One region of the Phreatobacter aquiterrae genome, then DNA from elsewhere that is predicted to be linked to it. Evidence: riboswitches for the same ligand, from Rfam matches in the RefSeq annotation. Region 1 holds a riboswitch; each other region holds the start of a gene.
The links. A riboswitch is a leader RNA that binds a small molecule or an ion and turns the genes downstream of it on or off. The one in region 1 is predicted to bind cobalamin.
Positions count from the first base shown of each region.

Region 2: it holds a riboswitch for cobalamin, as region 1 does, so the genes downstream of both, ACJ4V0_RS03815 (DUF1636 family protein) here and ACJ4V0_RS09485 (TonB-dependent receptor plug domain-containing protein) in region 1, are expected to answer to the same signal.
Region 3: it holds a riboswitch for cobalamin, as region 1 does, so the genes downstream of both, ACJ4V0_RS03770 (TonB-dependent receptor plug domain-containing protein) here and ACJ4V0_RS09485 (TonB-dependent receptor plug domain-containing protein) in region 1, are expected to answer to the same signal.

Region 1 is NZ_JBJPHW010000005.1:93,965-103,518, reverse strand. It holds gene ACJ4V0_RS09515 (class I adenylate-forming enzyme family protein) at 1-427, opposite strand, end outside; gene ACJ4V0_RS09510 (acyl-CoA dehydrogenase family protein) at 424-1,563, opposite strand; gene ACJ4V0_RS09505 (IclR family transcriptional regulator) at 1,670-2,443, shown strand; tRNA gene ACJ4V0_RS09500 (tRNA-Thr) at 2,531-2,605, opposite strand; gene ACJ4V0_RS09495 (DUF2778 domain-containing protein) at 2,936-4,057, shown strand; gene ACJ4V0_RS09490 (MBL fold metallo-hydrolase) at 4,162-5,142, shown strand; cobalamin riboswitch at 5,241-5,457, shown strand; gene ACJ4V0_RS09485 (TonB-dependent receptor plug domain-containing protein) at 5,589-7,625, shown strand; gene ACJ4V0_RS09480 (SDR family oxidoreductase) at 7,754-8,500, shown strand; gene cutA (divalent-cation tolerance protein CutA) at 8,505-8,840, opposite strand; gene ACJ4V0_RS09470 (NAD kinase) at 8,875-9,554, shown strand, end outside.
Region 2 is NZ_JBJPHW010000002.1:271,385-280,938, forward strand. It holds gene cbiB (adenosylcobinamide-phosphate synthase CbiB) at 1-898, shown strand, start outside; gene ACJ4V0_RS03800 (cobyric acid synthase) at 905-2,344, opposite strand; gene cobO (cob(I)yrinic acid a,c-diamide adenosyltransferase) at 2,368-2,994, opposite strand; gene cobU (bifunctional adenosylcobinamide kinase/adenosylcobinamide-phosphate guanylyltransferase) at 2,991-3,539, opposite strand; gene ACJ4V0_RS03815 (DUF1636 family protein) at 3,536-3,928, opposite strand; cobalamin riboswitch at 4,052-4,248, opposite strand; gene ACJ4V0_RS03820 (LysR family transcriptional regulator) at 4,380-5,279, shown strand; gene ACJ4V0_RS03825 (N-carbamoyl-D-amino-acid hydrolase) at 5,454-6,422, shown strand; gene ACJ4V0_RS03830 (amino acid ABC transporter permease) at 6,419-7,273, shown strand; gene ACJ4V0_RS03835 (amino acid ABC transporter ATP-binding protein) at 7,270-8,061, shown strand; gene ACJ4V0_RS03840 (ABC transporter substrate-binding protein) at 8,126-8,950, shown strand; gene ACJ4V0_RS03845 (polysaccharide deacetylase family protein) at 8,937-9,554, shown strand, end outside.
Region 3 is NZ_JBJPHW010000002.1:261,023-270,576, reverse strand. It holds gene ACJ4V0_RS03790 (ABC transporter substrate-binding protein) at 1-47, opposite strand, end outside; gene cobD (threonine-phosphate decarboxylase CobD) at 129-1,166, shown strand; gene ACJ4V0_RS03780 (ABC transporter ATP-binding protein) at 1,127-1,915, opposite strand; gene ACJ4V0_RS03775 (FecCD family ABC transporter permease) at 1,912-2,949, opposite strand; gene ACJ4V0_RS03770 (TonB-dependent receptor plug domain-containing protein) at 2,943-4,904, opposite strand; cobalamin riboswitch at 4,938-5,133, opposite strand; gene ACJ4V0_RS03765 (ABC transporter substrate-binding protein) at 5,732-7,000, shown strand; gene ACJ4V0_RS03760 (dehydroquinate synthase/iron-containing alcohol dehydrogenase family protein) at 7,031-8,155, shown strand; gene ACJ4V0_RS03755 (helix-turn-helix domain-containing protein) at 8,331-9,167, shown strand; gene ACJ4V0_RS03750 (branched-chain amino acid ABC transporter permease) at 9,289-9,554, shown strand, end outside.

The sequences.
Region 1 (9,554 bases):
GCGTCCCGTCTTCGCCGCCCGGCGTCATCAGTGCGGCATCGGCGGCGAGTTCCATGAGCGGAATGCCGAGGAACGCGCCCTGCCCGGCCGCGCCCTGCGACGCGAGGAAGGTGCGGTCGGCGACGACCAGCTTCGCCTCGGACTGGGTGACGACATAGGCGAGCCCGTCGCCGACGAGTTGGGTGTTGATCGTGACCGCGACCGCGCCTGCCAGATTGATGCCGAACCAGGCGATCAGGAATCCGGCGCTGTTGCCGGCGATCAGCGCCACGTGGTCGCCCGGGGCGATGCCGCGCGCCTGCAGCGCGGCGCCGAAGCGCCGGGCCGCCGCATCGACCGCGCCGAACGACCACTCGCCCTCGTCCGTGACCACGAAGGTGCGGTCGGGATGGGCGGCGGCGTTGCGGGCGAGGAGGTCGGTGATCATGAGGCGGCGAGATGACGCATCAGGTATTTGCCGAGCGTGTTCTTGAGGATCTCGGCCGAGCCGCCGGCGATCTCATAGGCCTTGGCGTCGCGCAGAAAGCGGCCGAACGGGGCGTTCTCCATGACGCCGTAGGCGCCGCAGACCTGAACGGCGAGCGCCGCGACGTCGGTCGCGACCTTCGCCGCCTTCAGCTTGGCGGCGCTGGCGTAGCGGTCCTGGTCGACGCCGTCATCGAGCGCCCGGGCGGCGCGATAGACGAGAAGGCGCGCCGCCTCGATCTCGCTCATCATGTCGGCGAAATACCACTGTATCCCCTGGAACTCGATGACGCGCTGATCGAAGGCCTTGCGCTTGCCGACGAAGTCGAGGGCGGCGTCGAAGGCGGCGCGGGCGATGCCGATGCTGATGGCGCCGGCCAGCGTGCGCGAATAGTTGAGCGTGCCGACCGCCTGCCGCACCCCCTTGCCCTCGACGCCGATGAGCGCGTGGTCCGGCAGGCGCACGTCCTTCAGCACGAGGTTGACGTGCGGCCCGTTGCGCAGGCCGAAGGTCGCCGAATTGGTGCCGACATAGGAGGACAGCCCCTCCAGCCCCATCGGCACCGCGAAGGTCGACACCCCGACCGGCGTTTCGGCGAGGATGATGAAGAACTCGGCGGCCGAGCCTGAGGTGATGAAGGACTTCTCGCCGTTCAGCAGCCAGCCCTGGCCGTCGCGCACCGCCTTGGTGTCGAGGCTGCGGATATCGCTGCCGTGGTTGGCCTCGGTCAGGGCGTAGGAGGACAGCAGCCCCTGACCGAACTGCGGCAGGTATGTCGCCTTCAGCGTGTCGTTGCCGAAGGTCTTCAGGATGGTCTGGGCCTGGAAGATGGTGATGAGGGAAATGCCCACCGCGCCGCTGGCATAGGACACCTCCTCGAACACCGCGGCGGCGTGGCTGTGCGTCAGGCCCGCGCCTCCCTGCTCCCTCGGCAAGGTCACCGCGTTGTAGCCGGCCTTCGCCATGGCCTTGAGGATGTCGCGCGGATAGACGTCGCGGCGGTCGATGTCATCGGCGTGGGGGACGATCTCCCGCCGTGCGAACTCCCGGACGCCCGCGACATAGTCCGCGTCGATACAGGCCGGCCAGAGTTCCATCCGTGATCCGTTTCCTATTTTCCCTGCCGCAGATGTGGCAGGCGGCAGAATATTCGTCAATTTGATTTTGATTATCACATATGCGATTCAATGGTCAGAGGTGCCCATGCCGCGTCCACGCAAGTCCTTCGATACCGCCGGGGTGAAGTCCGCCACCCGCGTGCTCGCTCTTCTGGAACTGTTCGACCGGCTGGAACGGCCGGCGAGCGTGACGGAGATCGCGCGCGAGATGGGCATTCCGCAATCCAGCACGTCGATGCTGGTCAACAGCCTGATCGACCGCGGCTATCTGACCGCCCTGCCCGACCGGCGGGTGCAGCCGACCCCGCGCGTCTCCATGCTCGGCCGCTGGGTGGACGAGCGCATCACCGACGGGCGGGTCACCCGGCTGATGCGGGACCTCGGCGAGGAGACCGGCGAGACGATCCTGCTCGGCATCGCCAGCGACATTCACGTCCTCTACATCGCCGTGATCCCGGCGACGCGGGCCATGCGCCTGCACATTCCCGCCGGGACGCGCCGGCCGATCGCCGATTCCGGCATGGGACTGATGCTGCTTTCGGCCATGGACGACACCGAGATTGCCAGGCGTATCGCCCGCGCCGCGCAGGCGCGCGAGCCCGACGCCGCGCCGCTGGCGGCTGACGACATCATGGCGGAAATTGCCGCAATCCGCGCGACGGGCCACGCCCTCTCCGCCAGTCGCATCGTTCCCGGCGCGGGCATCGTCTGCACGCTGCTGCCGACCGCCGACCGCTCGCAGCCCATGGCCATCGGCATTGGCGGCCAGGCTTTCGAGGTGGTCGAAAAGGAAGACGCCTTCGCTGCCCTGCTGAAGACCAGGATCGCTCGCTATTTCCGGCAGGACGCTGCGACCTGAGCGACGGTTCGCCGGACGTGCGATCTCGAGCCTTCGACGAGATCGGAGACTGGCTCGGGCTGATCAACCGATCCCGATCGGGGGAAATGGTGCCGGCGGAGAGGATCGAACTCCCGACCTTCGGTTTACAAAACCGCTGCACTACCGCTGTGCTACGCCGGCATGACGGCGCAAACGCCTAGCAACGACGGCCCGGCAAGGCAAGTTCGGCGGAGGCGCCGGCCGACACGGCGGCGTAATTCCGCGCTCCGATTCACGGGCGGTTAACCAGCGTCGCGCCTTATGAATGCCAAAGTCTGTTGGCTTCTGCACGTGGTCAGCCTTGGATGGCGAGTCGCATGCAGCGCCCCCCCGCTGGCTGCGAGCAGGTCTCGATGGCATGATATGGGGGACGAATGCCGAAGCATGTCGAGGCTGCCGCGTATGCGTAGATCGTCCGTCGAGCCCGGTTCCCGCCACCCTCGCCCGGTGACTGCCCTGCGTTTTCAATGGATGGCGGTCTTCGCCCTGTCGGCAGGTCTGGCGGGCCTTGCCACCTATGCCCTGCGCGACAAGGCGGTGACGCCGGCTCATGCCGCCATCGGCGAGCGGACGTCGGCGATGCCGGCCTTCCAGACCGACGGCTTCGCGACCGCCCGCCTCGTCGCCCCGCAATCCGATCTTGCCTATCTGCTGGGCCCCGTTCCGACGGCCCTGTCCGGCGCGCGCTTCGCCGGCGTCGAGCGCGCCCCCGAGCCGACGGCCCCGATCACCATGGCCAGCCTTCCCGACCCGGCGCTGGTCGAGCTGCCGGTGACGCCCTCGATCCTGCCCGCTCCCCTGCCGCTGTCGCGCCCGGCCGAGCCCTCCGCCGACGGCCCCGATACGACGATGGTGGCGCCCCTGCCCCTGCGCCGTCCCGCCGACGCGCCGGCCGCCTCCGGTCCGACGACGCCCGAGCGCCCGCGGATCGCGTCGCGCCGCAACGGCCGCGACACCGCCGCGGCCGCGACGCCCGCCGCGCAGCCCGACGGCCGCACCTTCTTCGAACGCCTGTTCGCCGCTCGCACCGAGCCGTCCGGCCCGCAACTCGCCTACGCCCCCTCGGGGAGTGGCGCCAGCGACGCCAGCACCGGCTCCGGCGCGGGCTCGTTCGGCGCCCGCCTCGGTCTTAGCTTTCCCGGCCTTGTGGCGCCGAAGCCGCCGACGGGCGTCGCCATCTACGACATCGGCTCGCGCATGGTGTATCTGCCCAACGGCGAGCAGCTTGAGGCGCAGTCAGGCCTCGGCGAGATGCGCAACGACGTCCGCTATGCCCATGTCCGCATGCGTGGACCGACGCCGCCGCACACCTATGACCTGGTCGAGCGCGAGGCGCTGTTCCATGGCGTCCGCGCCATCCGCCTCAACCCGGTTGGCGGCAGCCAGGCCATCCACGGCCGCGCCGGCCTGCTCGCCCACACCTACCTGCTCGGCCCAAGCGGCGATTCCAACGGCTGCATCTCGATCAAGGACTACAACCGTTTCCTGCAGGCCTATCTGCGCGGCGAGATCCGCCAGTTGATCGTGGTGCGCGACCGCAACGAGGCGGTGGCGGCGGTGGCCCGCGCCACGACACGGATGGCCCAGCGGTAACATTCATGTGACAAGGGGTGGACGCCCCTGTCATTCCGGCAATGTATTCGTTTGCGCATGATGGCTGCCACGGCCGTCGGTCGCCTGCTGCCGGAGAGACACCAATGACCACGATCAATCGTCGCCATGCCATGGCCGCGGGCGCAGCCGCCCTCGCCGCCCCCGCTTTCCTCACCGCCTCGAACGCCCCGGTCTTCGCCCAGGCCGCCGCCGCGGCCACCCAGGCGCCCGGCTTCTACAAGTACAAGGTCGGCGACATCACCGTCACCGCCATCAATGACGGCTTCTTCAACAGGCCGCTCGAGGGCTTCATCCGCAACGCCGAGCTTCCGGCCGTGCAGGCCGCGATGAGCGCCGCCTTCCTGCCGACCAATGCGGTGCCGATCCCCTTCAACACGCTGGTCGTCGAGACCGGCGGCAAGGTCGTCCTGCTCGACACCGGCAACGGCAATGTCGGCGCGCCGACCTCCGGCACCTGGATGACCAACTTCAAGGCCGCCGGCTTCGACCCGGCGAGGGTCGACAGCGTCGTCATCAGCCACTTCCACGGCGACCACATCAACGGCTTGCGTCTGCGCGACGGCTCGGCGGTGTTCGCCAACGCCGAAATCCAGGTCCCCACGCCCGAATGGGCCTTCTGGATGTCCGACGAGCGGATGAATGCGGCGCCCGAGGCCATGCGCGGCGGCTTCCAGAACGCGCGCCGCGTCTTCGCTCCGATCGCCGCCAATGTGAAGCGCTTCGAGCCCGGCGCCGAGGTTGCCGCCGGCGTCACGTCCATGGCGGCCTTCGGCCACTCGCCCGGCCACACGGTGTTCGTGATCTCGTCGGGCAACGCCAAGCTCACCTACATGGCGGATGTCACCAACCATCCGGCACTGTTCGTGCGCAATCCCGACTGGTCGGCGATCTTCGACATGGACGCCGACGTGGCGCGGGCCACGCGCCGCCGCCTGCTCGACATGGCGGCAGCCGAGAAGACCCGCGTGCATTTCTATCATGCGCCCTTCCCGTCCAACGGCTTCATCGCCAAGGACGGCAACGGCTTCCAGCTCGTCCCCGCGCAGTGGACCCCGTCGATCTGACATCTCCCGCCGTGCTCCCGAAGGCCCGCCCCCGCGGCGGGCCTTTTCGTAGGGGGCCACCTGTCCGGCGGATTGACTCATGGCGGGCCACGGGAGCATGAGTCACGCTTCGCGACGGCGGCTGCTTCCTCACTGGGAGGCGGCCACGGGAATGCGGTGAGGAAGCGGCCTCTGGTCGCGTCTGATTCCGCGGCTGCCCCCGCAACTGTGAGCGGCGAGCCCTCCTCCACATGCCACTGAGGCCATCGGCTTCGGGAAGGCGGGGACGGGCGACGACCCGCGAGCCAGGAGACCGGCCGGCGCGACGTCACTGTCCGTCCGTGCGGGAGGCGCGGTCGGGAGCGGTTGTTTCCGCTTGATCCGTGACACCGAATGTCGCGGTTCCCTTCCAACTCCTCCGGGACTGGCAGCTCCGCGACCCACGTGGTCCCGAGCGGAGTTCCGCCATGCCTGTTCACGCCCGACGTCCGTCCCGCCAGCACCTTCTGGCCGGGTTCCTTCTTGCCGCGAGCCCCTTGGCCCTCATCTTCCCCGCAACAGCGCAGCAGCAGCCGGCCGTGCTACCCGAGATCACCGTTCTCGGCGCCAGCAACGTGCCGCTGGAAGCTCCTAGGGTCGGCTCGTCGGTCTCCGTCGTGACGGCGGAGGACATCACCAACCAGGGCGCGACGAGCGTCCCGGACGTGCTGCGCCTCCTTCCGGGTGTCGCGGTCAACCAGTCCGGCGGGCGCGGCGGCCTCACCCAGATTCGCGTCCGCGGCGCCGAAGCCAACCAGGTGCTCGTCGTCGTCGATGGCATTCCGATCAATGACGTCAATTCCGGCGACGCCGACCTCGCCAACATCCCGGTCGACAACATCGCCCGCATCGAGGTCATCCGCGGACCGCAGTCCGGCATCTGGGGACCGAACGCCCAGGCCGGCGTCATCCTCATCACCACCAAGTCCGGGCGCGGCCTGACGAAGCCGGAAGTGACCGCGCGCGTCGAGGGCGGTTCCTTCGGCACGCTGCTCGGATCGGCCACGGTGCGCGGCGCGCAGGGGCCGTTCCATGCCGCCCTGTCGATCTCCGGCCTGCGCTCCGGCGGCTTCGTCGTGGCCCCCGGCACGACGCGACCGAACGGCTCGGAGATGGGCGCCATCAGCGCCAAGATCGGGGCCGAGTTCAACGAATGGTTCAGCGTCGAGGCGGTGGGCCGCATGGTCAGCCGCACCGGCTTCTACAATCCCGGCAACACCGCCTACGGCCCCGGCTTCGTGCCCGACCCGAACTACGGCTTCCTCGCCGACGGCACGGGACGCGGTACCGCCAACGACATGCAGGGGCGCATCACCGGCACGCTGAAGCTGCTGGAAGGCGCCTGGACGCACCGGTTGTCGGCCGATGCCTCGCAGCAGTCGACCAATTCGCGCGACAGCTACTTGTCGGCCTTCGGCTTCCTCGAATCCCAAGGCTTCTGGTCGCGCACCCAGCGCAGCCGCGTCGACTACCGCACGGCCTATACCTTCGAGACGCCGGGCCTGCCCGGCGCCCGTCACACCATCGTCGGCGGCGCCGACATCACCCGCGAGCATTTCCGCTACTACTACGAGAGCGACGGCTTCTTCGGTCCCTTCGTCAATGACAGCTATGCCGCCGACGGCCGCGGTCGCGAGCGCAAGGGCCTCTACGGCGAATATCTCGTCAGCCTGCCGAGCGGCTTCTCGCTCTCGGCGGCGCTCCGGCAGGACTGGAACTCGTCCTTCCGCAACGCCTTCACATGGCGCCTGACCGCCGCCCAGACCTTCGCCACCGGCACGCGCCTGCACGGCTCGGTCGGCAAGGGCGTGACCAACCCGACCTTCTTCGAGCAGTTCGGCTTCTTCGCCAACTTCACCGGCAATCCGACGCTCAGGCCGGAGCACTCCATCGGCTGGGACGCCGGCATCGAGCAGCGCTGGTTCGGCGGTCGGCTCGTCACCGACGTGACCGTGTTCCGCGCCAGCATCATGGACGCCATCGTGATGTCGGGAGGCACGGCCATCAACCTGCCGTTCCAGACGACGCGCCAGGGCGTCGAGGTGCAGGTCACCGCGCGCCCCACCGACTGGCTGTCGATCACCGGCTCCTACACCTACACGGACACGCAATCGGCCGAACTGGTCGGCGGCGTCTATGTCGGCAAGGAGGCGCTGCGCCGGCCCCGCCATGCCGCCAGCCTCTCGGCAGTGGCGACCCTGCCCGACGACAAGACCAAGGTGACGCTGACCGTGGCCCACAACGGCAACATGCGGGATTCGTTCTTCGGCCCCTTCGGCTCGAACGACGTGCGCCTCGCCGCCTATACGTTGATCGGCGCGCAGGTCTCGCACGACCTGACCAGGTCCGCGACCGTCTATGTGCGCGGCGAGAACGTCTTCGGCCAGCGCTACCAGAACGTCTTCGGCTACCAGGGGGCCGGCGCGGCGGTCTATGCCGGCATGCGGGTGCGGCTCGGCGAGTAGTCTGGCCCCGCCCATTTAAACCGTTTCGCATCGCTGCCTTGCCACGCGCCGGTCGACAGGCGCGTGGCTTTGGGCCAGTCTCCGACCCAATGAGCGGGCCGGAGCGCCCGACGCATCGGGAGGACCACATGTCACAGCGGATTGCCGTCGTTACGGGCGCGGGATCGGGTATCGGGCGCGCCTCGGCCCTGGCGCTGGCCAAGGCCGGCTACGCGGTGGTCGTCGCCGGCCGCCGCAAGGACGAACTCGACAAGACGGTGGCCACGGCCGGCGGCGCGACCGTCGTCGCGGTGCCGACGGACGTCGCCGACGAAGCGTCCGTCGCAGCCCTGTTCAAGGCGGTGAAGGACCGCTTCGGCCGCATCGATGTTCTCTTCAACAATGCCGGCATGGGTGCGCCGGCCGTGCCGCTCGACGAGCTTCCGGTCGAGAAGTGGAAGCAGGTGGTCGACGTCAACCTCACCGGCTCCTTCCTCTGCGCCCGCGAAGCCATGAAGATGATGCGCGCGCAGGACCCGAAGGGCGGCCGCATCATCAACAACGGCTCGATCTCCGCCTATGCGCCCCGCCCCTATTCGGCACCCTATACCGCGACCAAACACGCCATCCTCGGCCTCACCAAGTCCATCTCGCTGGACGGGCGGGCCGACCGCATCTCCTGCTCGCAGATCGACGTCGGCAATGCCGCCACCGAGATGACCGAGCGCATGACCGCGGGCGTCCTGCAGGCCGATTTTTCAGTGAAGGTCGAGCCGCGCATGGACGTCAGGCACGTCGCCGAGGCGGTGGTCCATGTCGCCAACCTGCCACTCGACGTCAACATCCTGACCATGACCGTCATGGCCAACGACATGCCCTTCGTCGGGCGCGGCTGAGGCGTCAGGCGACCTGCCCGCGTAGCCAGGCGAGGTAGTCGGCGTCCCCGTCGGGGACGCCGATGACCAGGAAGGCGGGCGTGTCGTAGGAATGCGCTTCGCGGAACCGCAGTCGGGCCGGCTCCAGCAGGCGGCGCACAGTCTTGACGATCATCACCACCTCGTCGGCGCGCTCGACGCTACCTTGCCAGCGGTAGATCGACCGCATCCCCGGCAGGATGTTGACGCAGGCGGCAAGGTGGCGCTCCACCAGGTCGGCGCCGATCGTCTCCGCCTCGACAAGGCTTGCGGCGGTCGTATAGACCAGAACCACGTCATCCGGCGTTTCGGCTCGCGTCACTGTGTCCTCCCCCTTCCCGATCGGTCGCCCCGTCATGCCGGATCTGCGTCCCGACCCCAAGAAGATCGCCTTCGTCGCCTCGCCGGCGCCGGAAGCACAGGAGGCCTGCCAGCGCCTGTCAGCGTTCTACGGCAGCGTTTCCGGCGACGAGGCGGAGGTGGTCGTGGCCCTCGGCGGCGACGGCCTGATGCTGCAGACGCTGCACAAGTACATCGCCACGGGCAAGCCGATCTACGGTATGAACCGCGGCTCGGTCGGCTTCCTGATGAACGAATATGCCGAGGACGGCCTGGTCGAGCGCATCTGGAACTCCGAGCGTTCGGTGATCCACCCGCTCGCCATGACGACCATCGACATCCATGGCGAGCGGCAGGACGCGCTCGCCATCAACGAGGTGTCGCTGCTGCGCCAGACCTCGCAGGTGGCCAAGCTGCGTATCAGCGTCGACGGCCATCCACGCATGGACGAGCTCATCGCCGATGGCGTGCTGATCGCCACCCCGGCCGGCTCGACCGCCTACAATCTCTCCGCCAACGGGCCGATCCTGCCGCTGAACGCGACGCTTCTCGCCCTCACCCCGATCTCGCCGTTCCGCCCGCGCCGCTGGCGTGGTGCGTTGCTTCCCGACCGGGTGGCCCTCACCATCGAGGTGATGGAATCGGCCAAGCGCCCGGTCAGCGCCACCGCCGACCACCACGAGGTGCGCGACGTCGC
Region 2 (9,554 bases), on a different contig from region 1:
GCTCTGGCGCCGGCTGCCACACCCCGTCGTCTGGATGGGGACGCTGATCGGCGTGCTGGACCGCCGACTCAACCGGCCTGGGTGGCCCGGCGACAGGCGGCGCATTCTCGGTGTCGGCGCGCTGATCGTCATCGTCCTTGTGGCAGCCGCTGCAGGCGCGGCGGTCGAGACGGCGCTGCGACAACTGCCCGGTCATGTTGTCACCATCGGCCTCATCGCCTCGATCCTGATCGCCCAGAACAGCCTCTTCCGGCATGTGGCGCAGGTGGCGGCGGCCTTCGACGCGGGCGGCCTTGCCTCGGCGCGGCGCGCCGTCTCCCTCATTGTCGGCCGCGATCCCGACAGCCTCGACGAGGCCGGCGTCTGCCGCGCCGCCATCGAGACCGCGGCGGAGAATTTTTCCGACGGTGTCGTGGCCCCGGCCTTCTGGTTCGCCCTTCTTGGGCTGCCGGGTCTCGCCGCCTACAAGGCCATCAACACGGCCGATTCCATTATCGGCCACCTCTCGGAGCGTCATCGCGACTTCGGCTGGGCCGCAGCCCGGTTCGACGATCTGGTGAACCTCGTGCCGGCGCGCCTCTCGGGTCTCGCCATAGCCCTGGCCGCGCCCCTGGCTGGCGGCACGACTAGCGCGGCCTTGCACTGCATGCTGCGGGACGCGCGGCTGCACCGTTCGCCGAATGCCGGTTGGCCGGAGGCCGCCATGGCCGGCGCGCTCGAGCTGGCGCTGGCCGGACCACGCCGCTACGGCGCCCGTCTGGTGGACGATCCCTATCTGAACGGCGAGGAACGGAGGGAGGCGGGCCCGAGGGATATCCGCCGGGCGCTGCGCGTCTTCATCGGCGCCGGAGGGGTCGTGGGCGCAGCCGTCCTCATCGGCGCCGTGGCGCTTGGTTGAGCCGTCCTAGCGGCTGCGTGCAATGGCGAGGATCGCCTCGACGTCGAGGTGCCTCTCGCAGTGATCGGCGAGCGCATCGAGCGTCGCCTCGATACCCGTCTCGTAGGCGAGCGTGCTGCGGCGGCCGAAACCGGCGAGAAAGGCCTTGCGGAAGCCGTCGCTGGCGAAAAGGCCATGCACATAGCAGCCGGAGACACGGCCATCGGCCGAGGCCGCCCCGTCCATCTGGCCATCGATGTCGAGCAGCGGGCGCAGGCAGTCCGGCCCCGACGTCTGGCCGAGATGGATCTCGTAGCCCGACACCGACTGGCACGATTCGATGTGGCGGGCCTTGACCGGGCGGACTGTCTTCGCCGCAGCCATCACGGTGTGAACGTCGAGCAGGCCGAGCCCCGCGACGGTCTGGGGTCTGCCCTCGATGCCCTCTGGATCGGCGATCGAGCGGCCCAGCATCTGGTAACCGCCGCACACACCAAGCACCTGCCCTCCGCGCCGCACATGCGATGCGATGTCGATGTCCCAGCCCTGCGCACGCAGGAAGGCGAGATCGGCGATGGTCGCCTTGGATCCGGGCAGGATGACGAGGTCGGCCTCGACAGGGACAGGCGTTCCCGAGGGCACGAGGCGCAGGTCGACCTCGGGCTCCTGCGAGAGCGGATCGAGATCGTCGAAATTGGCGATGCGGGCGAGAACCGGCACGGCGACCACCATCCGCCCTGCACCCCCTCCCCGGTCGACGAGGTCCAGAGCATCCTCGGCCGGCAGGCGATGAGCGTCGGCGAACCACGGCACGACCCCGAGGGAGGGCCAGCCCGTGCGCGCCACGATGGCAGCGAGGCCATCATCGAACAGCGCCGCGTCGCCGCGGAACTTGTTGATGGCGAAGCCCCGGACCAGAGCGCGCTCTTCCGGCGCGATCACCGCGTGGGTGCCGACGAGGCTGGCGATGACGCCGCCGCGGTCGATGTCGCCGACGAGGACGACGGGCACGCCCGCCGCGAGGGCAAAGCCCATGTTGGCGATGTCGCCGGCGCGCAGGTTGATCTCGGCCGGGCTGCCGGCCCCCTCGACGAGGACGATGTCGGCCTCTTGCTCCATCAGCGAGAAGCTCTCGAGAACGCGCGGCATGAGGTCGGCCTTGCGCTCGCCAAAGGCCGCTGCCCGGAGGATTCCCGCGCGCTGCCCCTGCACGATCACCTGGGAGCCGGTGTCGGATTCCGGCTTCAGAAGGACCGGATTCATATGGACGGAGGCCGGAATGCCGGCCGCGCGCGCCTGCAGCGCCTGAGCCCTGCCGATCTCGCCGCCGGGGGCAGTCACAGCAGCGTTGTTCGACATGTTCTGGGGCTTGAAAGGGCGCACCGCCAGCCCCCGCCGGGCAAGTGCGCGCGCGAGGCCGGCGACCAGCGTCGACTTCCCGACATGCGAGCCGGTGCCCTGCAGCATGATGGCCGGCGTGCGCCCCGTTCTCAAAACTCGATGCCCTTCTGCGCCTTCACGCCCCCCCGGAACGGGTGCTTGACGAGCGCCATCTCGGTGACGAGGTCGGCGAGTTCGATCAGTTCGGCTTTGGCGTTCCGCCCGGTGATGACGACATGCTTGGCGGGCGGCTTCTCGACCTTGAGGAAGTCGACGATCTCTTCCACCGGCAGGTAGTCGTAGCGCAGGACGATGTTGAGTTCGTCCAGCAGCACGAACTGATGGCGGTCGTCACGGATCAGTTGCTTCGCCCGCTCCCAGGCGGCGCGGGCCGAGGCGATGTCCGCGGCGCGGTCCTGAGTGTCCCAGGTGAAGCCGTCGCCCATGATCTCCAGCGTGCAGAGATCGGGAAACCGGCGCAGCAGGATCGCCTCGCCGGTGACGTAGTCCGGCGCCTTGGTGAACTGCACCACGGCGACGGGGAGGCCATGGGCGATGTGGCGGAACACCATGCCGAGCGCCGCCGAGGTCTTGCCCTTGCCCGGACCGGTATGGACGATAATCAGCCCCTTTTCGGCCGTCTTGCCCGCCATGATCTTCGCCCTGGCGGCCTGATGCTTCCTCATCTTCTCGGCATGGCGGAGGTTCGCTGCGTCTTCGGTGCTGTCGATCGTCATGAGATGGAATGACCTTCGGAGGGTTGCTTGAGTGCCAGCGGCAGGCCGGCGGCGACGAAAACGACACGCGGACATGCCGCCGCGACCGCCTGGTTGAGACGCCCCTGCGCGTCACGGAAACGGCGGCCGAGGGGCGTCTCCGGCACCAACCCGAGGCCAAGTTCGTTGGAGACGAGAACGACCGGGCCGGCGGCGGCGGCCAGTGCCGCGAGGAGGTCGTCCTGGCGCGCGGCGACGTCGTCACCGCGCAGCATGACGTTGGACAGCCAGAGCGTCAGGCAGTCGATGAGAAGGGCCCTGCCAGGGCCCGTCTGGCTGCCGATCACGGCGGCGAGATCGAGCGGTTGCTCCACCGTCGACCAGCCGCCGTCGGCGCGGTCGGCCCGGTGCCGGGCGATGCGTTCACGCATTTCCGCATCCTGCGCCTCGGCCGTCGCGCAATAAGTGCGGACAAGGCCCGAGGCGACCACGAGACGTTCCGCGAAGGCCGACTTACCCGAGCGGGCGCCCCCCAGGACGAGGGTCGAGGACAGAGCCACCGTCATGCCGGCGCTCCGCCATCATCCGGCGACCAGTGTGGCGGCGGCACGCGGGCGATGATGCCGCGCTTCAACGCGTCCGGCCTGTCCTTCCACGGCACGAAGCCGTGATCCGCTTCCCGGCATGCCTTCGCCATCGCCACGATGGCGGGGGCGTCGCGGTCGGCATCGAGATCACCGAAGAGGAAGGTGTAGCCGCCCTCGGCGGAGAGCGAGACCGTGCAGACGCGCTTGCAGACGCTCAGGCACTGGGTGGGTCGGACGACCACATCCGCGGCGGCGGCCGCCTTGACCGCGTCGAACAACCGACGACCTGGCGCATCGGTGCGCTCGACGCCGGCCTGACGACAGGAGGTGCAGACCGTGATGATCACAGGTCCTATGAACTTGGACATACGTGACGATTCGTCATGGCAGACCGGTCGGCGCCAGACGCCCGCGGGCCAGCCCTGATGGTCGAGGCCCGGCATTCGGCCTCGCCAGCGCGCTCTCCGTGCTCCCCGCCGGATAGCGTCCATCAGCAGCAGTTCAGAGCAGCCGGTCTCCTGGCTCGCGACTCCATGCCGGCCCCAACCTTCCCAGCCCATGGGCCAGTGGTGTCGCGAGGCCTGCTCGTCGCCTACAGTTGCGGGGGCAGCCGCGGCATCGGACCCGAGGGTCCTGACCGCATTCCCGTTTCACCCTCGAAGAGGGCACTGCTCATAGGGGAGATGTCCCACATTCCATTCCGAGCCTCAAGCCACCGTTCGACAGGGCGAGGCCTCGGTAGCGGGTGTTCGCCTGCGGGGCAGCATGCTATTTGCTTGCCGACTTCCACCCTCTCCCAGTCCACGCGGGTGGCCGTCCGTGAATCTGCGCCAGCTTGAACTTCTCCGGGCCGTGATCCGTTGCGAGACGACTGTGGGCGCCGCGCGCGAACTCGGCCTGTCGCAGCCGGCGGTATCCAACGCCATCAAGCATCTGGAGGATCAACTCGGTTTCGCGTTGTTCGAGCGGATCAACAACCGCCTGTTCCCGACGCAGGAGGCCCGCACGCTCTACCAGGACTCCGAGCCGATCTTCGCCATGCACACTGCGCTGGAGGCGCGGGTCCAGGACCTGAGGGAGAACCGGGCGGGGCGCATCCGCATCATCGCCACGCCGCCCCTCGGCTACGGACCCATCCCGGTGGCGCTGCAGCGCTTTCTGGCGCGGCGCCCCAAGGTCCGCATCTCCTTCGACGTGCTGCGGCTGGAGGACGTGGCGGAAAAGGTCGAGCTCGGCGTATCGGAACTCGGCTTCGTCCTCGGCATCGGCGACCACCCGGCGCTGAAGGTCGAACCCGTCTATGAGGGGCGCATGGTCTGCGCGGTGCACAAGAGCCATCCGCTGGCGGAGCGCGGCGTGATCACGCCCGCCGATCTGCGCGGCGTCCCTTTCATCGCGCTGGAACGCGGCACACGGCTCGGTACGGCTGTCAGACAGGCCTTCGAGGCTGCGGCGGAGCCCTTCCACCTCGCCGTCGAGGTCCGCTACTGCCACACCGCCTGTGTCCTGGCGGCAAGCGGGATCGGGGTCGCGGTCGTCGATCCCTTCTCGCCGGTCGGAAGCGGCCGGCCGGACCTTGCCGTGATCCCCTTCGAACCGGCGACCGCCGTCCGCGCCTATGTCGTCTCCTCGCGCAGCCGGCCACTTTCGCGGCTGGCAGGGGATTTCCTGCGCGAAGTTCGCCTTGCCCTGAACGAGGCCGCCGAACGGCTGGCATGAGCTCGCGCCGCGGATCGTGGGAGAACCGTTTGCCATCAGCGCCCCTATTTGCCTAGCAAATAGGCTTGCCCAAAAAATCATAGTCTGCAGCATTGTCCCATCGTCGGCCTCGTCGCAGTCTGACCCGCGGTTCCCCATCGAAGGGGCTGCCGAGGTCCCGAGACAGAGGTCTTCATGTCCCGCATCCTGCGCGTCGCGGCTGCCCAGATGGGTCCGAACCAGCGTGCCGACGCCCGTTCCGACATTCTCGGCCGCATGATCGCACTGCTCGACCGGGCAGCCGACCAGGGCGCCGATCTCGTCGTCTATCCCGAACTCGCCTTCACCACCTTCTTTCCGCGCTGGTTGCTGCAGCCGGGTGAGGTCGATGCCTATTTCGAGGCGGCCATGCCGAACCCGGACGTCGCGGCGCTGTTCCACCGGGCGCGCGAGCGCCGCGTCGGTTTCTATGTCGGTTATGCGGAACTCGCCGAGGGCCGCCATTTCAACACGGCCATCACGGTCGGACCGGACGGGGCGGTGCTCGGCAAGTACCGGAAGGTCCATCTGCCCGGTTCCATCGAGCCGCGTGCCGGCGACCGCTTCCAGCAACTCGAGAAGCGCTACTTCGACTACGGCGACCTCGGCTTTCCGGCTTTCTGGGGGCCGAAGGAATGGCATGAGCCGATCCTCGGCATGCTCGTCTGCAACGACCGGCGCTGGCCCGAAGCCTGGCGCTGCTACGGCCTCCAGGGCGTGGAGCTCATGCTCATCGGCTACAACTCGGCCGCCTATGATCCGAACGGCGGCACAACCGAGAACGAGGACTTGCGCACGTTCCACTCGACGCTGGCGGTGCAGGCCAACGCCTACATGAACGCCACCTGGGCCGTTTCGGTCGCCAAGGCCGGCAATGAGGACGGCTCCGGACTGATCGGCGGCTCCTGCATCGTCGATCCGAACGGCGTCGTGGTGGCGCAGGCACAGACGCTCGGCGACGAGGTTCTCGTGGCCGAGGTCGATCTCGACGCCTGCCGGCAGGGCAAGGACAAGATGTTCAACTTCGCAGCCCACCGCCGGCCGCAGCATTACCGCGCCATCGTCGACCAGGTCGGCGCGATGCTGCCGCCCAAGCCGGCCGCCGAGGAAAGGCTCAGCGCATGACCCCGCCCGCCGCGTCCCATCCCCTGCTGCCCGACATCTCCGGGCACAGCATCGTCGCCGAGCGCTACTGGGGCCGCTGGGTCGCCGTCGCGATCATCCTCCTGGTCCTCGCCGCACTCGCCCGCGCCTTCGCCGTCGGCCAGATCGAGTGGGAATTCGTCGGCCAGTTCCTGACCGCGAAATCGATTCTCGAAGGCCTCGCCAACACCATCCTGATGACCATCGGCGCAATGACACTCGGCGTCGTGCTCGGCGTCGTCACCGCCGTCATGCGTATGTCGCCCAATCCGGTGCTGAAGGGCGTCGCCATGGGCTATGCGTGGCTGTTTCGCGGCACCCCGGTCATCCTGCAGCTGCTGCTCTGGTTCAACCTGGCGCTGATCTTCCCGACCCTCGGCATTCCCGGCCTCTTCTCGTTTCGCACCGTGGACGTGATGACGCCGGCGGTGGCGGCCCTCCTCGGCCTCGGCATCAACCAGGGCGCCTATACGTCGGAGGTGATGCGTGCCGGCATGCTCTCCGTCGACGTCGGCCAGTATGAGGCAGCCAAATCCATCGGCATGACCCGGCTGACGGCGCTGCGCCGGATTGTCTTCCCGCAGGCCATGCGGGTCATCATTCCGCCGCTGGGCAACGAATTCATCGGCATGGTGAAGCTGACATCGCTCGCCAGCGTCATCCAGTATTCCGAGATCCTGCACAACGCGCAGAACATCTATTACGCCAACTCGCGGGTCATCGAACTCCTGATCGTGGCGGCAATCTGGTACCTCGTCGTGGTGTCGGTCCTCACCCCGGCGCAGATGCTGCTGGAGCGCCACTATGGCCGCGGCGCGGGGGTCGGCCGATGAGCACGCTCACCCCTCCCCCGGGCCTCACCCCCATCGTTTCGATCATCGATGTCCACAAGAGCTTCGGCACCTTCAAGGCGGTCGACAGCGTGTCGCTCGATGTCGTTCCGGGCGAGGTCGTCTGCATCATCGGCGCCTCCGGCTCCGGAAAGACCACGCTGCTCCGCTGCATCAACCAGCTCGTGCAGATCGACAGGGGCGCCATCTGGGTCGACGGCGAGCTCGCCGGCCTCAGGATCGATGGCGACAAGCTCTACCACCTGCCGGAGAAGGAGATCGCCCGCCAGCGCCTCGCCACCGGCATGGTGTTCCAGCGTTTCAATCTGTTCCCGCACCTCACCGCGCTCGAGAACATCATCGAGGGGCCGGTGCAGGTGCTCGGCAAGCCGAAACGCGACGCGGTCGAGGAGGCTCATGCCCTGCTGAAGCGGGTCGGCCTCTCCGAAAAGGCCGATGCCTATCCGACCAACCTGTCGGGCGGCCAGCAGCAGCGCGTCGCGATCGCCCGCGCGCTGGCGATGAAGCCGAAGCTGATGCTCTTCGACGAGCCGACCTCGGCCCTCGATCCCGAACTCGTCGGCGAGGTTCTCGCCGTCATGCGCGAGCTCGCGGCCTCCGGCATGACCATGATCGTGGTGACCCACGAACTGGGTTTCGCCCGAGAGGTCGCCGACCGCGTGGTTTTCATGGACCACGGCGCCATCGTCGAGATGGGCCCCGCGAGCCAGGTGCTGGGATCGCCGACGGAGGCGCGCACCAGCGCCTTCATCGCTGCGGTGCTGGCATGACCGCCCTTCCCACCGATCAGAGCCGGAACCATCGGCCGCCCTTCCAGACACCAGGAGCCACGCCATGCTGAAACGACTGATGCTCTCCGCCGCCCTTTGCGTCACCGCCTTTGCCGCCGGAGCGCAGGAACTTCCTGCGGCCGTCAAGCAGCGCGGCACGATCATCGCCGCGGTCATCCCCAACTACCCGCCGCTGGAGATGAAGAACCCGCAGACGGGCGAACTCACCGGCTTCGACATCGAACTCGGCAACGCCATCGCCGCCAAGCTCGGCGTGCGCATGCAGTGGCAGGAGACGAGCTTCGAGCAGATGCTGTCCGCCGTCCGAACCGGCCGCGTCGACATCATCCTGTCCGGCATGAGCGACCTGCCGGCGCGCCAGGAGACGGCGACCTTCATCAACTACATCCGCTCGGGCACGCAGTTCTTCACCCAGCATTCCCGCGCGAGCGAATTCCCCAACCGCGAGGCCCTCTGCGGCAAGACGGTCGGCGCCTCGCGCCGCACCTCGCTGCCGGCCGAGATCAAGGCCTTCTCGGACGCCAGCTGCGTCGCCCAGGGCCGTCCGGCCATCAACTATGTCGGCACGGAAGGCTCGGCCGATGCGCGCACGCAGCTCCGCCAGGGCCGTATCGACGCCGCCATGCAGGGCTCGGAGACGCTGCCCTACATCATGGGCCTCGAACCCAACACCTTCGCCCTCGTCGGCGAGCCGACCCGCTTCACGCTGATGGGCATCGCCACGGCCAAGGAAGCCGAAGAGCTGCGCCAGGCGATCGTCGGGGCGCTGAAGGCGCTCATCGCCGACGGCACCTACAAGCAGCTTCTCGCCAAGTGGCAGCTGCAGCCCTCGGAACTCACGGAGATCACCATCAATGCCGGTCGCTAGTCTCGACGCCCTGCCGCTGCTGCCCGCCAACCGGGCGCCGCTCTCGCCGGTCTATCCCTGGCCGGAGGGCAACAAGGCCGCCGTGTTCCTGTCCTTCGATGTCGATGCGGAATCGGCCTGGACGGCGAAGGACCCGAACCACTACGAGCGGCTCGTCACCATGTCCTATGGCGGCTTCGAGGCCCGCGTCGGCGTGCCGAAGCTGCTGGAGATGCTGCGCGAGCAGGAGCTGAAGGCGACCTTCTTCATCACGGGATGGGCGATCGAGGCCCATACCGCGATGTGCGAGGCGATCCTCAAGGACGGGCACGAGGTCGGCCACCACGGCTTCCACCACCTGATGCCCGATCCCGGCGCGCCGCACATCGTCGAGGAGATGGACAAGGGTCTCGACAGCCTGAAGCGCAAGCTCGGCGTGGTGCCGGTCGGCTACCGCGCGCCGCTCGGCGAGAGCTGCGAGGAGTTGCGCGTGCTCCTGAAGACGCACGGCTTCCTCTATTCCTCGTCGTGGCGCGACGACGTCCGGCCCTATCGCCAGGTGCTGGCCGACGGCACGCCGGGGGTCATCGAGCTTCCCGCCACGATGACCTTCGACGACTGGATG
Region 3 (9,554 bases), on a different contig from region 1:
TCGGTGCACATGTTGATGGAGGCGACGCGCGGAAGCGATTGGGCCAAGGTCGGCAAGCCCGTCCCGGAGAGGCCTACCGCGACGGCCAGCATCTGGCCAATTCGGGCAAGCCATGGCAGGGACAGGCCATGCAGCATGGCGGCGATCTGACGACGGCGATGGCGGTCCACGGCGGGACTCGTGAAGCGTGGCTCGACCTCTCGACGGGCATCAATCCCTTCGCCTGGCCGGTGCCCCGCGACCTGCCGGTCGACGCCTGGACCAGTCTGCCGACCAGGGGCGCTCTCGACCGCCTGCTGGCCGCGGCACGCCGGGCCTATGCGGTGCGGAGCGATGTCGCGATCCTCGCGGCTCCGGGCACGCAGAGCCTCATCCAGTGGTTGCCGCAGCTTGCTCCGGACGGCCCGGTCGCCATCGTGCAGCCGACCTATGCCGAGCATGCTCTCGCCTGGCGTCGCGCCGGCCACGAGGTGATCGGCAGCAGTCCGGCCATGCCGTTGCCGGATGCGGTCCGCCATCTGGTCATCGTCAATCCCAATAATCCCGACGGGCATCTGTTCGGACAGGACACGCTGGCCGACCTCGCCGCCGCCGTGGCGAAGCGCGGCGGCTGGCTGGTCGTCGACGAATCCTTCATCGATGTCACGCCCGAAGCTTCCGCTGTTGCCCTCTGTGCTGACCGTCCTGTTCTGATCCTGCGCTCCTTCGGCAAGTTCTACGGCCTCGCGGGGCTGCGGCTGGGCTTTCTCATCGCCCGGCCCGCAATCGCAGAGCCGGTCGCGGAGGCGTTCGGCCCCTGGAGCGTCGCCGGTCCGGCGCTGGAGATCGGAGCCGCGGCGCTCGCAGATGCAGCCTATGCCCTGATGATGCGGAGCAGGCTCACCGAAGAGGCCGTCGCGCTCGATGCGGTGCTCCAACGGGCAGGACTGGACGTCGTTGGCGGCACGACGCTCTTCCGTCTGGTCCGCCATCCCGCCGCACGGAAGCTGCACGCGGCGCTCGCCCGCGGCCACATCTGGGTGCGCCGCTTCGACTGGGACGACCAGTTGCTGAGGTTCGGCCTGCCCCCCGGTGACGAGGCGAGGCAACGTCTCGCGGCGGCGCTCGCCGATGGTCTCGCCGAGGCTCATGTGGGTGACCAAGGCACGAGGACCGGTTGCCCCTGATGGTCGAATGACAGCGCCTCGACGCCATAGACATCCCGCAGCAGGGCAGGGGTCATCACCTCGGCAGGCGGCCCGAGCGCCGAGATGCGGCCGGCGTCGATCACCATGACGAGGTCGGCCATGCGCGCGGCGAGGCCAATGTCGTGTGTCACCGCGATGACCAGCCGCCCGCGTCGGGACTCGGAGCGCAGCGCCTCCATGATGCCGATCTGGTGACGGGGATCGAGCGCTGCCGTCGGCTCGTCCGCCAGCAGGACGCCGGCCTCAACGGCGAAGACCCGCGCCAGCATCACCCGCGCCCTTTCGCCGCCCGAAAGGGTGAGGATGTTTCGCGCGGCAAAGGCCGCGGCGTCCGTGCGCTCCATCGCCTCGTCGACGATGGCGCTGTCGCGTTCGCCCATGCGCGAGGGGTCGTTGACGCCGTGGGGATAGCGGCCGAGCGCCACGACATCGCGTGCGTTCAGGGGCCAGTGGACCGCATGGCCCTGGGGCAGATAGGCGATGCGGCGGGCGCGATCACGCGGCGCCATGCCGGCGGCATCGACGCCGTCGATGGTGAGGCGGCCGGTCGCCGGCGCAAGGCCCGCCAGAGCGCGCAGGAGACTGGTCTTGCCGGCGCCGTTCGGACCGATCAGCGCCACGATCTGCCCCGGCGCCAGCGCGAACGAGGCGTCGCGCACGACGATCCGGTCGCCATAGGCAACCGAGAGGCCATCCGCAACGAGGCCCTGTCCGGAAAGCATGGTCATGTCACGCCCCCGGCAAGGCTGCGGCGTTCCCGCACGATGAGATAGAGGAAGAACGGCACGCCGATGATCGCCGTCAGCACCCCCACCTTGATGTTGGTGGTGGAGGGGATGATCCGCACGGCGATGTCGGCACTGAGCAGCAGCGCCGCGCCGGCAAGGCCGCTGGGCGCCAGCAGGCGTGCCGGGTCGTAGCCGACCAGCGGGCGCATCAGATGCGGTGCGACGAGTCCGATGAAGGAAATGGTGCCGGCGACCGCCACGGAGCCGCCGACGCCGAGCGCCACGCCTGCGATGACCAGGAGGCGCAGGTGCGACACCGCGACGCCGAGGCTCTGCGCCGCTTCCTCGCCGAGCGACAGGGCCCGGAAGGCCCCGCGCTGCAGGTAGAGCAGAATCGCCGCCGGCAGGATGAAGGGCAGCGCCAGCGTCACGTGACGCATGCTGCGATCCTCGAGTGAGCCAAGCAGCCAGAAGGCGATCTCCAGGGCTGCGAAGGGGTTCGGCGCGAGATTCATGGCAAGCGCCGTGCCGGCTCCGGCGAGACTCGACAGGGCGAGGCCCGACAGGATGAGCAGCAGCAGTCCGCTGTTGCGGCCGGCGATGGCGAGCAGCACGAAGACCGACAGGAAGGCCCCGGCGATGGCTGCGAAGGGCAGGCCGAGGGACAGCGTGTCGTTGATGCCGAGCGAAATGGTGGCGACGGCTGCGAAGGCGGCCGACTGCGGCGCGCCGAACAGCGAGGGCGTCGCCAGCGGGTTGCGCAGCAGTCCCTGCATGGCGGCGCCCGACAGCCCGAGAATGCCGCCGATCGCCACGGCGAGGATGGTCCGTGGAAGCCGGATCTCCCTGACAATGGTGACGAAGGCATCATCGCCCTGTCCGGCGAGCGCTGCGATGAGATCATGCAGCGACAGCGTGACGGGGCCAGCGGCGAGCGAGGCCGCCGCCAGTCCCGCCACCAGCAGCGCCAGAAGCGGGATCAGCCAGGGCCTGCGCGCCCGCGCCGCCGTCGTTTCGGCTCCCGGCCTCACCATGTCGCCTTCAGGCCCCCGTAAACGGAGCGGCCTGCCGTCCCGTAGTTGTAAACCTCCTCATAGCGCACATTTGTCAGGTTCTCGAACCGCGCATAGGCGTTCCACGTCCGGTTGATCTGATAGGCGGTGTGCAGGTCGAAGCGCGCATAGGGATTGAGCCTCAGTGTCTCCCCACTGCCGCTGAAGCGCTGCGACACCAGCGTCACGGAGGGCTCGATGGTCCATTGCGGCGTTGGCGTGATGGCGAGACCGATGCGGGCGACGTCGCGCGGCCGGCGCGCCAGGGTCAACCCGGTGGCTATGTCCCGCGCTTGCAGGTGCGTGTAGCTCGTCCGCAGCCGCAGATAGTGCGGCCAGAGATCGAAGGACGCCGCAACCTCCAGCCCGCGCGTCTCGGCGCGCGCCACGTTGAAATAGGTGCTGGCCGCGCTGTTGAACTCGATGAGGTTCGAGAACCGGTTGGAGAAGGCGGTGACCGACAGGGTGCCGCGCCCGCCGAACAGGTCCTGGTCGAAGCCGGCGTCGAAGCCGATGCTGGTTTCGGCGTTGAGATTCGGATTGCCGTAAAGCGGCGAGTAGAGCTGGAACAGCGACGGCGCCTTGCCCCCTGTTCCGGCGCTGGCCCTGAGCTTCGTCCCGGTCTCCGTGATCCGGTAGGCCAGTGTCGCGCGCCACGTGGCGAAACGGGCGACACCCACCACGTCGTCGATCCGCCCGCCGAGCGACAGATCCAGCCGATCGCCGAGCGGCAGTTGCCAGAGGGCGAAGATGGACTGCGTGGTCTGGCCTGCCCCGAGCGTCGGTGCGCGGGCGATCGGCGTCGGCAGATATCGCTCTGAGAAGGTCTCGGCGGTCTCCCTCTCGATGCGTCCGCCGAAGGTGACCCGTCCGACGATGCCCGCCCGGAGGTCGCCCTGATACTCCGCCCCCGCGCGCTGCCCGTAAAACTCCGAAAGGGTCGAGGTGGTCTGTGGCGGCGTCTGGTTCGTGCCGTAGCGCACCTCGCGGAAGATGCGCTCCGATCGGTTCGCGAAGGTGGTGAGCGAATGGGTCAGGGCGCCGCCGAAGGTCTCGAAAGAGGCGCGCGCATAGGCCTGGAAGAAGCGCCGGAAGGCGAGGTTCGGCGTGTCGGGAAAGAGCCCTGTGCCGCCGTCGAACTCCGCCCGCGTGGCCGTCGCCATCGTGCCAATCTCGAAGCGGAAGCCGGTGCCGGGATCATAGCCCGCCCGCCCGTAGCCGCCGAACCGGTGGAACCCGTCGGCATCGAAGGTCGCGCGCAGCGCCGGATCGATCCGTGCGATGCGGTAGCCGTAGCGCGAGAAGCCGTCGCTGCGGGCGAACGTCCCGGCGGCAGCGTAGCTCCAGGGGCCACTTCCGCCGTGGACGCCGCCCGTCAGGCTGCCGCTGCCATAGCTGCCTCCTTCGACCTGCGCGAAGCCCTGCGGCGGTCCCATGCCGCGCCTGGTGATGATATTGACAACGCCGCCCATGGCATCGGACCCGTAAAGCGCGCTCTGCGGGCCGCGCAGCACCTCGATGCGCTCGATCAGCCCGGGAGCCAGCATCGACATGTCGAAGTCGCTGCCCGCGCCAGAGGGGTCGTTGACCCGGATGCCGTCGATGAGGACCAGCGTCTGGCCGGTGCTCCCGCCGCGCAGCCGGATGTTGGTGGTCGCGCCCGGTCCGCCGGTTTCGGTGGTGTCGAGGCCCGGCACGCCCCTGAGAACATCGACCAGCGACCCCGGATTGGTCCTCTGGATCTCTTCGGACGACACGACGGTCACCGCGCTGCCGACCCGCTGCAGGGCAGTGGGCGAGCGATTCGCTGTGACCGTGACCTCGATCACCGGCAGTTCGACCGGTGGAGGTGAAGTCTCTGCGCGGGCGAATTGGGAAAGCGAAATGGCGCAAATGGCCATCATGGCGCAGAGCGCCATCGGCATGGAACGAGACATGTTGACCCTCTCTGGCCCACCGCCAAAGCTGAGGTTGAAGACATGCTCTCGGCCGGTCTCCTGGCTCGCGACCTGCCGGCTTCACCTTCCCGGTCCTTGGACCAGTGGCGATTCGAAGCCGTGTCGTCGCTTACAGTTGCGGGGGCAGCCGCGGCATTGGGCCCGAAGGCCCGCACCGCATTCCCGTTTCACCCGTCCTGCGACGGGCACCCAGAGCACGTTGATGACAATCACACGTGACCGGTCTTGGCAAGACAGGACGAGAGACAGGGGCGGCTGGCCATAAGGGACGCAGGCTCGCTGCATGACCAGCATGCCACTGTCTTGCAGAGGTTCTCTGGCAGGGCCGCGCTCGCATCAGGGCCGCGGGATGTCTCGCGGCGGATCCATGGGCCAGATTGCGCCATGGTCAGTCGCCATAGTCCGGTCGCCGCAGCGCCGGGTGGATGGGAGACCGGTGCGCTTCGCCGTCACGACAGCACTGCTGGGATAGAAAACGTCTCCCGGGTCAAGCTGTCTCCCCTTGTCCTCCCTGCGAGAGTTTTTGCCCGTTTCCGACCTATACCGTCCAACGGAGCGGTTCATATGGGTCCGGAATAGCCTTCCCGATCTCGACGATGGTCCAGGCCTCAAGAAGCGGCCGTGGAGGCGAAAAGCAGACGCTTGGGTATGGGCCAGGGACAGTGCTCGCCGCAGCCTTTCCAGACGGCGTGACAGATCATTTCACGCTCCAGGAAAAGACTTCGCCAAGAAGCAACTTTGCAAAGACCTCGCCGGCTGCGGAGCAACCGCGGACGAGACGAGACGTCGAACAGGGAGGATCATCAATGCGCAAGGCAATTCTAGCCGTCCTTTCGGCCGTGGCTCTCATGTTGCCCGGCTCGGCCATGGCCCAGGGTAGCGGCACGATCAAGATCGGCATTCTGGTTGCCCTCGAAGGCGCCTTTGCAGCCGGCGGCGCCGACGGCGTCCGCAACGTCGAACTGGCACTCAAGCAGATCAACAACACGATCGGCGGTCGCAGGATCGAGACCGTCGTCGCCCCCACTGATACCCGTCCGGATACAACCATCCGTATGGCGCGCAAGCTTATCGAGCAGGATCGCGTGGACATCATTATCGGGCCGTTGTCCGGCTCCGAGGGCATCGCGATGCGCGATTTCGCCAAGACCATCCCCGGCCATGTGGTGATCAATGGCATTTCCGGGGCGCTCGAGACGACCTGGGTCGACCCGGCGCCCAACTTCTACCGTTTCAATCTCGACGGCGCACAGTGGGGCTATGGCCTCGGTAGCTATGTCGTGAAGACGAAGAACTGGCGGCGGGTCGTGACCATCGCCGCCGACTATTCCTTCGGCTACACGAACTTCATGGGGTTCGCCGTCGATTACTGCAAGGCAGGCGGCGACATCGTCCAGCGCTTCTGGCAGCCCCTCGGCCAGTCCGATTTCGGCGCCATCATCGCCCAGTTGCCTGACAACATTGACGCCATCTATCTCGGCCTCGGTGGAACGGACGCCATCAACTTCCTCAACCAGTACCAGCAGGCCGGCGAGCGGACGAGGCTCATCGGCGGCACGATCATGGCCGACCAGACGGTGCTGACGGCCCGCGGGCGCGCCAAGGAGGTGTTGACCGGCACACCGACCTCCGGCCCCTTCGCCGTCGACAACCCGGATGCTGCCTGGCAGACCTATGTGAAGCTCTACCAGGACAGCTTCCCGGCCAACCAGCGCTTCCCGACTCCCTCGCTCTTCGGCCTTGGCTACTATGTGGCGACCCTCGCCGCGATCCGTGGGCTGGAGGAGGTCGGCGGCGACCTGAGCAACGGGCAGGCGCGTCTCAAGGAGGCGCTGAACAAGATCCAGCTCGAAAGCCCCATCGGCCGGATCACGCTCAACGAGAACCGCCAGGCCACCGGCACCGTCTTCATCAATGAAGTCGTCGAGGGTCCCGACGGCAACCTGACCAACAAGATGGTTGGCAGGACCGACAACGTCACGCAGACGCTGGGCATGACGGCCGAACAGTACCGGGCTATCGGGCTGCCCTCCCGCAATGTGGTCGACTGCGCAAGGCTGCGCACCGGCGGCTGACCAAGCGACCGCATGAGAAGAGGCCGGCGCATGCTGGCCTCTTCCGTCGGTACCTCTCGCGGATGTCCTGGCGAAACCCAGGGCGACAAGGGGGCCCGGATGACGTTGATCGGCTATCTTACGCGAACGCAGTTCGCAGACGGCGCCATCGACGATGCCCTGCCCGAGGAAGCCTCGCGGCTCGGCACGGCGCTGGCGCTCGTCGACACCGAACCAGGCGCGGCCCTGGCGCTGGCCCGCGTAAGGGATGCTCTGCCGCACGTGCAACTGGCGACAGCCACGATGAGTTGCGGCGCACCGCTGCGCAGTGCGGTCCGACGGGTGATGGCGGCACTGGATCGTGCCGACGCGTCGACCATCATCGCGATCGGCGGGGCCGGGGCCATCGGTCAGGCCCGCCTGGTTGCCGAGGCATCCGTCCGGCGCGGCGCGGCATGCGCTATCATCGCCGTTCCCGTGAGCCTGTTCGATCTCGGCCTGGGCCGGCAGGTGCGTCCGCGCGACGGAGAGCCGGTGCGGTGCCCGCGGCCCGACCGGGTGATCGCCGACCCGACCGCACTGGCTCATGTTCCGCCACGCCGGCTTGCCGCTGCAGGCATGGAAATCCTCGTCCACGCCATCGAGGCCTATGCCAGCCCAACCTACAACCCGCCGGCCGACGGCCTGGCGCTGGAAGCGGTCCGTCGTCTCGCGCGATGGCTACCTCTCGCGGTCGCGGTGCCAGACAATGCGGAGGCGCTGCGCGAGGTTCTCGCGGGGGCGCTTACCGCCGGGCTGGCCATGGAAAAGGACATTGGCGGCGTCGATGCGCTCGCCCATCCCCTGGAGGACGAACTGGCTGGAACGGCCATGCCTGGCGAACTGCACGCGCCCGTCCTGGCCGCTTTCGTCGGCTTCAACGCTCGTGCCGTCGGCGATCGCTATGGCGCCCTTTCTGACACCATGGGTCACGGCAGGGTGGGGGCGGGCCTCGACATCCAGCTCGCCACCTTCGCACGCGCTCTCGGCCTGCCGACGGCGTTGCGGGACACGGCTGCCGACCCCAACAGTTTCGCGCATGTGGCCAGGAGGGCCGCTGACGATCCTGCGGCCCTTGCAAATCCACGGCTTCTGACGCGTGCCGACTGCGAACGCATTCTGGAGGCCGCATGGTGAGAGTGCTCCGACGTGCACCTGTCTCGGCTCGGCCGGCCATCGCGGCCGTGTTCCAGCCGCCTCCGCTGTACCGCGGCGTTTCGCCCGTTGCGAGCGAGGAGGCCTGCGTTAAGGTCCTTCAGAAAAGACCGACACGACAACAAGAAGAGACGCCCGTTCATCAGGGAGGAGCGTTGTGAGTGTTGCTCACGCTGTTGCGCACGGCGTGTTTGGTCGCGTCTGCCTTTACGTGATGGACAAGGCCATGGCGCCCCATGCGCATCGGGAAGGCCATCTCATCTTCCACATCCATGGCCCGCAGGCCGAAGTGGTGGTTGATGGTCGACCCTACCCCCTGTCCCGTGGTCAGGCCGTGGCGATCAGCCCATGGCAGCCCCACTTCTATCGGCCCCTGACCCACCGCGACAATGTGCTCGTGCTGGTTCTCTACATCCGGCCTGGCTGGTTTGTTCAGGCCAGCCGCCAAGCCTCGGAGATCCTGCGCTTCGGGCGCGTCGGCGTCGAGGTGACCGACCGGCTCACCCGTCTGGTGGCTGATACCGGCCACCTCCTGTCGACGCTCCGCGGCACCGACGGGGACTTCGAGGACCGTCTGAGCGCGCTCACCCAGGCGTGTTTTGACCAGACGTGGCAATGGACGGCGGAGGGGCAGCACTTCATCGGGCATGAGCGACCGCTGCGCGACTTCCGCATCCGCCGGGCTCTGGGGCTTCTCGACGCGACGCTCGGCGAGCCCATCGATCTGGCGCGGCTGTCGCGCGCCGCCGGCCTGTCGCGACCGCACTTCTTCAAACTGTTTCGCGAGCAGATCGGCCTGCCTCCCACCATCTATGTCAACGCATTGCGCATGGAGCGGGCGATCGAGCGACTGGCGCTCGGCAAGGAGACGGTGGCCGACATCGGTCTGGATCTCGGGTTTTCAACGCCCGCCAGCTTCTCTCGCTTCTTTATCGCCAATGGAGTCGTGCCGCCGAGTACCTATCGGCGCAGCGTCATGGCCCATGCGCAGTAGTCCCCCAACTGGTGAGCCGCGAAAGAAAAGACCCTCGGTAAAGCCCACCGGCGAACGGAGGGCCTAGCCTTCCTCCGGCAGGCGGCGTTCTGGCCGCCAGCATCCACGTATCGACGGTGTGATGGAAAATTTCGCCAAGAACCATCCTGTCTGGGCGTTGACGATCGCGCTCCTCGCGGTGGGCTTCCTCTGGCTTGTCTTCGCGCCATGGCCCGTCGAACTGGAGGCCGCGGTCGGGCGCAAGCGGGTCTTTCTGAACGCGCTGCTCGGTGGCGTGACGCTCGGCGCGCTGTATTTTCTCGTGGCCTCGGGATTCACGCTGATCTTCGGCCTGATGCGGACCGTCAATCTGGCCCATGGCTCGCTGTTCCTGCTCGGCGGCTACAT